2 regions of the Dermacoccus sp. PAMC28757 genome follow, and region 1 is predicted to be linked to the other one. Evidence: riboswitches for the same ligand, from Rfam matches in the RefSeq annotation. Region 1 holds a riboswitch; the other holds the start of a gene.

What was found. A riboswitch is a leader RNA that binds a small molecule or an ion and turns the genes downstream of it on or off. The one in region 1 is predicted to bind cobalamin.
Region 2: it holds a riboswitch for cobalamin, as region 1 does, so the genes downstream of both, H7F30_RS10265 (VWA domain-containing protein) here and H7F30_RS12745 (prenyltransferase/squalene oxidase repeat-containing protein) in region 1, are expected to answer to the same signal.

The regions. Positions count from the first base shown of each region.
Region 1 covers NZ_CP060292.1:2,690,482-2,694,892, forward strand. The annotation lists gene H7F30_RS12740 (hypothetical protein) at 1-682, opposite strand, end outside; gene H7F30_RS12745 (prenyltransferase/squalene oxidase repeat-containing protein) at 660-2,060, opposite strand; cobalamin riboswitch at 2,160-2,301, opposite strand; gene H7F30_RS12750 (penicillin-binding transpeptidase domain-containing protein) at 2,321-4,276, opposite strand; gene H7F30_RS12755 (hypothetical protein) at 4,399-4,411, opposite strand, start outside.
Region 2 covers NZ_CP060292.1:2,147,590-2,152,000, reverse strand. The annotation lists gene H7F30_RS10275 (cobalt-precorrin-4/precorrin-4 C(11)-methyltransferase) at 1-356, opposite strand, end outside; gene cbiE (precorrin-6y C5,15-methyltransferase (decarboxylating) subunit CbiE) at 353-1,582, opposite strand; cobalamin riboswitch at 1,664-1,790, shown strand; gene H7F30_RS10265 (VWA domain-containing protein) at 1,846-3,957, shown strand; gene cobO (cob(I)yrinic acid a,c-diamide adenosyltransferase) at 3,957-4,411, shown strand, end outside.

The DNA of each region.
Region 1 (4,411 bases):
CGCCGTCGACGACGGCTTGCTCGGCGTCGGCTTCGGCGCAGCCGTCGTGGAGCCGGCCTTCGTCGAGAACGGCTTGGACGGGCTTCGAACTCGACGGCTTCGGCTGCGACGTGGTCGGCTTCGTGCTGCTCGGCTTGGGCGAGCTGGGCCTCGGAGTCGATGTCGTGGGCTTCGTCGTGCTCGGCTTCGGCGACGTGATCGCAGCAGTCACGGGCACGGACGGCGCGGTGCCGCTGCCGAAGCGGAATCCGACGACTCCGCCCGGGGTGGCGGGCAGCGAGGCGACACCGAGGTTCGAGTAGTTCCACGAGCCGCCGCGCTTGGCGCTGAAGACCGCCCAGTAGGCGTTCGTCGGAGGCATCCGGCACGGCGAACTCGACGGGTACCCGTTGACGCCGCAGAGCACGCCGTCGTGGTACTGCGTGGAACCGGTCGTCGAGAACCCGGCGGCCCGCAGCGCCTGGAGCGCCGTGCCCGGACTACCCGGCGCGCAGCCGGTGGCCGAGCCGCTCGGGAACTGGACGACGACGGTCACGCCGCTCGTCGCACTCGTGCACGCACCCGCAGCGGACGCGGGCGCTGCGGCACCCGTCGTCACGGCACCGAGGCCCGCGAGGGCCGAGGCGCCGACGAGAACCGGTGCGCCGAGGCGCGCGAGATCAGCGGCGACGCGCGTACGCAACGGCACCTCCCGCGGTGACGAGGATGACGGCGCCGAAGGCGAAGCCGAACGGCACGGTGTTGTCGGAAACCTTGTCGGTGTTCACGATCGGGCCGGTGGCGGGCGTCGTCGACGTCGGCTGCGGCACCGTGGACGTGGACGGCGCGCTCGGGCTCGTCGTCGAGGTCGGGGCTGCGGTGGCGTCCGTGCTCGTGGCGCTCGTGGTGCTCGTGGGAGCCGGCGTGGCGGAGGTGGACGTCGAGTTGCTCGACGAGGTGGACGTCGGCTTCGGCGCGCTCGTCGTGGACGTCGAGGTGCTGGGCGACGACGTGGGCTCGGAGGAGCACGAGATGGCGGGAGTCGCGGTGGCGCCACCCTTCGTCAACGAGACGAGGGGCGCCCTCGTGAACGCGTAGAGCCCCTGGGACGTGGCGCGGGTCTCGTTGCCGGCGAGCTTGCCGGAGGCACCGGCGCTCTTCATCGCCGCGAACGTGGTGCGGTCGTAGGCGATGGCGCCACGCACAGCGGCAGGGAACGAGCAGCCGTACTGCAGCGAGGCGACGAACGACTGCGCCTTAACAGCGCGCGCGTCCTGACCGCCGAGGGTGAACGCCACCGCCGCGAGGCCCGTCGAGTTGGCGTTGGGGGTGGTCGTGCCCGTTCCGCCGACGACGCCACCGTCGGCGTTCTGCTTCGTTGCGAGGAAGTTCACGGCCTTCGTCACGTCGGCGCCGTGACCGCCGGCGGCGGCGAGCGCCTGCACGGCGAACGACGTGGCGTCGGGGTCGGAGACGCACGCCGAACCGTCGTCGGCCAAGCGGAATCCGCCGTCATTGCAGCGCAGCGAGAGGAGGTAGTTCGTGGCCTTCGCGTCAGCGGGCGCGCCGGCCTTCTGCAGCGCGATGACGGCGAGGGACTGGGTGACGGCGTTCGAGTAGTCGCCGTAGGCCGAGACGTCGGAGAAGCGGCCGCTCGGCTTCTCGAGGCCCTGCAGCTTCGAGACGAGGTCGACGCCGCCGAACGCGCGCGGGTTCTGCCCCTGTGCCTTCGCGACGATGAGGGACTTCGCCACAGCTCCGGCGTACACGTCGGTGCCCGGGGCGGCGTAGTCACTCACGCCTTTGGCGAAGGCCGTTGCGGCGGCGGTGGCTTCGGTGTCCGCCACGCCGGCCGACGTAAGGGCCAGGATGCCGTCCGCGGAAAGGCCCGCGTCGAGGTAGGTCTGACCCGCGTAGGTGGAGCTGAGCTGGTGCCCGCCCGCCGCGAACTGCCCGGCAAGGAAGGACGCCGCGGCGTCGCTTCCCGTCGCGGGAGCGGCAGTGGCGGGCGCCGAGGCTGCGGCAGCGAGAGCGACGAGGGCGGCGCTGGTGACTCCGGCGCGACGCAGGTGGGTCGTCATGATGACCTTCCGGGCAGGTGCGTGGCCGGTGGGCGACACCCTGCTCGAACGACGAGCCGGGCCCCTCCCGCTGACCTCGACGGGTGTGATGAGGCAGATGTGATCAGACACAGCCGAGACGAGGCATTCCGGCTCATCAGCGAACTGATCTACGGCTGCGGGTCAGCGCCGGAATTCGACCGGCTTCCCCTCGTTCTCGGCTCTCCGGCACGAGCCGAAGATCGCATCCAGGCTATCACCAGCCGCCGTGCGCCCTCGTCTCAGCGAGAGCGCCTGACGAGCGCGTCCCAGACCGAGCGCGCGATGGGTGCGGCGGTCCGTCCACCCTCGCCTCCTTCGTCGACCCGAACGACGACGACGTAGCGCTTGCCGTCCTCGTCCGCCCCGCCGAACGAGGCGAACCACGCGGTGGCGTGCTTGCCGTAGACCTCGGCCGTCCCTGTCTTGCCGTAGACGGCGTGCGCGTCGAGGTCGAAGCCTCGGAAGGCCTCGGAGGCCGTCCCCGTCGAGACCGCCCGTTTGAGCCCCTCGAGTTCACGGGCGTACATCCGGGCATCGAGGCTGAGGGTACGGGCCTCGGGCGACGGGAGCGCCGTGCGAGCGCTGCCGTCCGAACGCGCGGTTGCCACGGCGACGCGGGGCGTCGGCACACGACCGTTCGTCGCGAGCGCGGCGAAGGACGTGGCCACCTGCATCGGCGTCGCGGCGACGTCACCCTGGCCGATCGCGAAGTTCACCGCGTCACCGGCGCGTACGACGTAGCCACTCGTGCAGTTCTCCTTGGCCACCTGCGTGAGATACGAAGCACGGTCCTTGTCGGTGATCTCCGGGTAGCCGCTCTTCGCCCGCCTGCAGGACGCCGCCTTCGTCGCCTCCCACTCACGGCGCTTCGTCGCGCGGTCGGGAAGGGAGCCGCTCGCCTCCGCGGGCAGGTCAACCCCGGTTCGCGCGCCGTATCCGAACTCGCGGGCCACGCTGGTGTACGGGTCGGGAGCGTCGGTGGACGCCTTCACTCCCCCGGCCTTGACCCAGGCGTCGTACGCCCACCGGTAGAAAACGGTGTCGCAGGAGACCTCGAGCGCCTTCGGGATGTCGATCGTGCCGTGCGCCTGCGACTCGAAGTTGCTGTAGGAGCGGTTGCCGATCATGACCGACGACGGGCAGGAGTACGAGCCGTTCGGGTCCACGCCGGTCTGGGCCGCGGCGAAGAGGGAGAACACCTTGAACGTCGACGCGGGTGGGCCGGCCACGGACGTGGCTCGGTTGGTCAGCGGGTCGCCGGCCCTCGTGTCGAGCAGCGAGTCGTACTCGGCCTGCGTCACGCCGCCGTTCCACACGGACGGGTCGTAGGTGGGCTGGTTCGTCATGGCGACGACGTTGCCGCTGTCCGCCTCGAGGACAACGACGCTTCCCGAACCGGCCTTTTGCCCGCGCTTCCGGGCTGCGGCGATGCCGTCGGCGAGGGCCTTCGCCGCGGCGTCCTGCACGTCAGGGCGGATCGAGGTGACGACGTCCTGGCCCGCCACCGGCGGCACGTCCGCCACCTGACGTTGCGCCGTGCCGTCGGGGCCGATGGCGGTGGAGCGCTTGCCGTCGCGTCCGCGCAGGACGGCGTCGTACTGCTTCTCGACACCCGTGCGGCCGAGCAACGTCGGCACACCCGACCCCGAGCTCGAGACGCCGGTGTCGTCGGCTGTCGCTGCCGTGAGGTAACCGGCCACCTGGGCGAGGGAGTCGCCGCGGGAGCCGTAGGTTCGGGTCGCTGTCGGTCGCACCGCGATGCCGGGGTAGGCCTCGGGGCGCTCGAGCAGCGCGTTCGCAGCCGACGCCTCGACGTCGGAGGCGATCGGCACCGCCTCGAAGGGATGCCCGGCGAAGCAGACCGGCGACGGCGCGGCGCCCTTCGTCCCGCACGCCTTCGTCCGCGCCAAGAGGCTCCGCGGATCCCGGCCGATGGCCGAGGCGACGCGCGCGATGACCTTCGGCGCGTCGTCACGCGCGAGGGCCTGCGGCGAGATCGTCAGCGTCGTCGTCGAACCGTTCCCGACGAGAACGGTGCCGTCGGCAGCGAGGATCCGCCCGCGTTGGGCAGGCACGACGACGTCGCGCGTGTTGATGTCCGCTGCGGCCCGCGCGTTCTTCGCGCCGTCGACGATCTGCAGTTGAACGAGGCGACCCACCATGATCGTCGCGACGAGAGCGACGACAAGAGCCATGACAAGCAACCGCGCACGTCCCGACGCCCCTCGCGCACCACGCGAACCTGCCCCACGGAAGCTCGGCACGAGCAACGGTCCGAACGGACGGCGTTCCCTCGGCACGCCTCGGCGCAGCCGGGTCATGCGCGTCCT
Region 2 (4,411 bases), 540 kb from region 1:
ACGGCGGCTGTGGCCGCGTAGGCGGGCACGCCCGGGCAGACCTCCCACGGCACCCCGAGAGCGTCGAGTCGTCGGGTCTGCTCGGCGAGAGCCGAGTAGATCGACGGGTCGCCCGAGCACAGCCGCGCGACGTCCGCTCCGCGGGCGTGAGCCTCGGCCATGAGGCGCGTGATGTCGTCGAGGTCGAGACGTTGCGTGTCGATACGTTCGGCGTCGGCGGGCAGGTGAGCGAGCACGGCCGCGTCGAGGTAGGTGCCGGCGAACAGGCACACCGACGAGCGCTCGAGCAGGTTCACGGCGCGCAGCGTGAGGAGATCGGCCGCTCCCGGACCGGCACCGATGAAGTGGACGGTCATGCGGACTCCTTCGACCTGGGGGGCCGCGTCAGGCACCACTGAACGACGCTACGGGCAGGCTTCCAGCCGTTGAAGCGCCCGAGAGGCTCGAGATGTTCGACGGCAAGGCGGGTGAGTGAGCCGCCGTGCGTGCGGTGTACCTCGTGAAGCAGCGCTTCGCTCTCTCTCGTCACGGCGTGGGCGACGAGACGACCACCGGGCCGCAACGCTGCAATCGCGGCGTCCAGGACGTCACGATCCAGTCCACCGCCGAGGAAGACGGCATCCGGTCGAGGCAGGTCGTCGTCGCGCACGGCGGCGCTCGTGCTGGTGACGTGGACGTCCACGCGGGAGGAGACGCCGAAGCGGGCGGCGTTCTGCGTCACCCGATCGGCACGGTCGGGATCGCGCTCGATGGCGACCGTGCGGGCCCGCGGGGCAGCGAGGCACCACTCGATCCCCACGGCCCCCGAGCCGGCGCCGAGGTCCCACAGGACCTGACCGGGCCACGGGCGCAGCCGGGCGAGGGCGGTGGCACGCACGTCTCGCTTCGTGATGAGTCCGTCGTGCTCGAAAGCGTCGTCGGCACGACCGGGGGCGGGCCCGAGGGCTTGTGGCTCGGCGTCGAGAACACCGACCTCGAGGCACACGACGACGAGGTCAGGGGTGCGTTCGTCACCCCACGCAGCGCAGGTGGTGCTGTGCGAGCCCTCGTTCTGGCCACCGAGGTGCCACCACGCGGTGAGCTGTGCAGTTCCGGCGCCTGCCTCCACGGCGAGGCGTGCAACCTCCGCGGGGTTGTCACCGTCCGAACAGAGCAGGACGAGACGGGCACCAGGGGTGACGAACGGAAGGAAACGGTCCGTGGAGCGGCCGACGAGGGTGACGACGTCGACGGACTCCGCCGACCACCCCATCCGAGCGCGGGCCAGCGCCTCCGACGAGAGCGCCGGGTGGACACGCACCGCCTCCCGACCAACTGCCTTGATCAGCGTCGTTCCGATGCCCGACAAAAACGGGTCTCCGGATGCGAGAACAACTGTGTGCCTGCCTGATTCGCCGACAAGCGACTGCAGGTTGTCGCGCAGCGGCGACGGCAGGGGTCGCCGTTCCTGCTGTCCCATCGACGGCAGCAGGTCGAGCTGACGTGGGCTTCCGATGACGGTGTCAGCCCGTTCCACGAGGTGTCGTGAGGCTTCAGAGAGACCACTCCACCCGTCGTCCCCGATGCCCACGACCTCGATCATGGCCGACACCCTACGACAACGCTGAGCACCGACGGCGGCCCTGAGGGACGCGAAACCTCGGATCGGCCCGGACACCACCACGGCGCGCGCGTCTGCCATGATGTCTCCCGGTTGCATGACGAGGAATACCGGTGAGAATCCGGAGCGGTCCCGCCACTGTGAGCTTCCCTTCGAAGCGAGCCAGGACGTCGTCATCACCTGCCACGTGCACGAGCCGTGGCATCTCGTACGGCAAGCGTGGTCACTTGCCAGGAGGATTCGTGATGTCCCGTTACCCCTTCACGGCCGTCGTCGGCGCAGACGACCTCGAACTGGCTCTCGTGCTGACGACAATCTCACCGGCCATCGGTGGTGTGCTCGTTCGCGGCGAGAAGGGCACGGCCAAGTCGACCATCGTGCGCGGGCTCGTCGACGTGCTCCCCCGGATCGACGTCGTCGCCGGATGCCGCTACAGCTGCGACCCGCGGACCCCGGAGCCGAACTGCCCCGACGGCCCTCACGACGCCGACGGTGACGCCACGAGTCGCCCGGTCCGTCTTGTCGAACTTCCCGTCGGCGCCGGCGACGACCGAGTCAGTGGCTCGCTCGATCTGGCCCGGGCCTTGGGCGCCGGCAGCGCCGAGTTCCGCCCCGGCCTGCTCGCCGAGGCCAACCGTGGGTTGCTCTACGTCGACGAGGTCAACCTCCTGCACGACCACCTCGTCGACCTCCTGCTCGACGCGTCCGCGATGGGCAGCAACACCGTCGAGCGTGACGGCATGTCGGTGACGCACGCAGCCCGTTTCGTCCTCGTCGGCACGATGAACCCCGAGGAGGGCGAACTCCGCCCCCAGCTGCTCGACCGCTTCGGCCTCTCCGTCGACGTCGCAGCCTCGCGTGACCCCGAGGTCCGCGCCGAAGTCGTCACGCGTCGCCTCGCCTTCGACGCGAACCCCGATGCGTTCCTCGAACGATTCGCGGGCCATCAGGCTCGCCTGCGAGAGCGCATCGCCGCGGCCCAGGAGCGTGTCGGAGGGGTTGTCCTTTCCCCGTGGGCGCTGCGCACCATCGCCCGCGTGTGTGCCGGCTTCGACGTCGACGGGATGCGTGCCGATATCGTCATCGCGCGAACGGCCAGTGCGCACGCCGCGTGGCGTGGCGCCGACGCCGTCGAGCGTGAGGACATCCGCGCAGCGGCCGTCCTTGCGCTCGCACACCGCCGACGCCGCGGCCCCTTCGACCCGCCCGGCCTGGACGAAGACCTTCTCGATCGGCTGCTCGACGAGGAACCGCCCCCGCCGCCCGAGGGCGGCGACGATCCCGGCGACGAGCCGCAGGAGCCCGACGACGAGGAGCCGTCCAACTCCGAGGCCGCCGACGGGAGCGAAGCGACTGACGGGCCAAGCGCCGATTCTCCTCAATCGCCGCCTGCCCAGGACGACAGCCCGCGTGACGAGCAGTCACCCACGTCCTCGCACGACACGCACGCCGAGACAGAGGCGGATCAGAGCCCTGCCGATACACAGGACGAACCGCAGAACGCGGCCGCACCCGTCGCGACGGCATCGGTCGGCGCCCCCTACCGCCCACAGCGCTTCGAACTGTCGAGCATCGGTCGAGGTGAGGCCGGACGACGCAGCCGCGCCGAAACGACGACGGGCCGCGTCGTCGGTGTACGCCCCGATCGTGAGGGCAAGGTCCACCTCCTCGCGACGGTCCGCGAAGCGGCCGTGCGGCAAGTAGCACGGAAGGCCGAGCCCGGCTCGGGGCTCCTCGTCGAACCGGCGGACCTGCGCCATGCGCGGATCATGGGCCGTGAATCCAACCTCGTCCTCTTCTGCGTGGATGCCTCGGGCTCGATGGCCGCACGCAAGCGGATGAGCGAGGTCAAGACCGCCGTGCTCTCGCTCTTGCTCGACGCCTACGAGCGTCGCGACAAGGTTGGCCTCGTGACGTTCGCCGGCGACGGTGCCCGCCTCGTCCTGCCGCCGACCTCCTCCGTCGACCGAGCCGCGACCCTGCTCGCCGACGTTCCGCACGGCGGGCGCACCCCTGTCGCGGAGGGCCTGCTCGAAGCGGCGGACGTGCTGCGCATCGAGCGGCTGCGCGACCCGAACCGACGTCCCCTGCTCGTGCTCGTCACCGACGGCCGCGCGACGAGCGGCGAGCGCGCCCTCGAGCGAGCCTTCGACGTGGCCGATAGGTGGCACTCCCTCGACGTCGAGACGATCGTCGTCGACTGCGAATCGGGACGCTTCCGACTCGGCCTCGCGGGGCAGCTCGCCCAGCGGATGCTGGCCCGTCACGTACCCCTCGAGCAGGTCTCGGCCACCGGCCTCATCGACGCCATCGCTCCCGCGGCGACGCCGCGCACCTCGAACGGGAAGGCAGCCTGATGCCCCAGGGACAGACCCCCAGCACTCCGGACGACGGCCTCACGACCCGTCAGCGCCGCAACCGCCCCCTCGTCGTCGTCCACCACGGCGCGGGCAAGGGCAAGTCGACGGCCGCCTTCGGGCTCGCGCTGCGCGCCTGGAACCAGGGCTGGTCGATCGGCGTCTTCCAATTCGTGAAGTCCGCCAAGTGGCGCATCGGTGAGCAGGCCGCGCTCGAAGCGCTCGGTGAAGTCCACACGAGCACGGGCCAGGGTGGCCCGGTCGAGTGGCACAAGATGGGCTCCGGCTGGTCGTGGTCGCGCCGCGCCGGCTCCGAGGAGGACCACGCTGCCGATGCGCTCGAGGGGTGGCGCGAGATCCAGCGACGACTGGCCGCCGATACACACGGCTTCTACGTCCTCGACGAATTCACCTACCCCATCAAGTGGGGTTGGATCGACCCGCACGAGGTGGC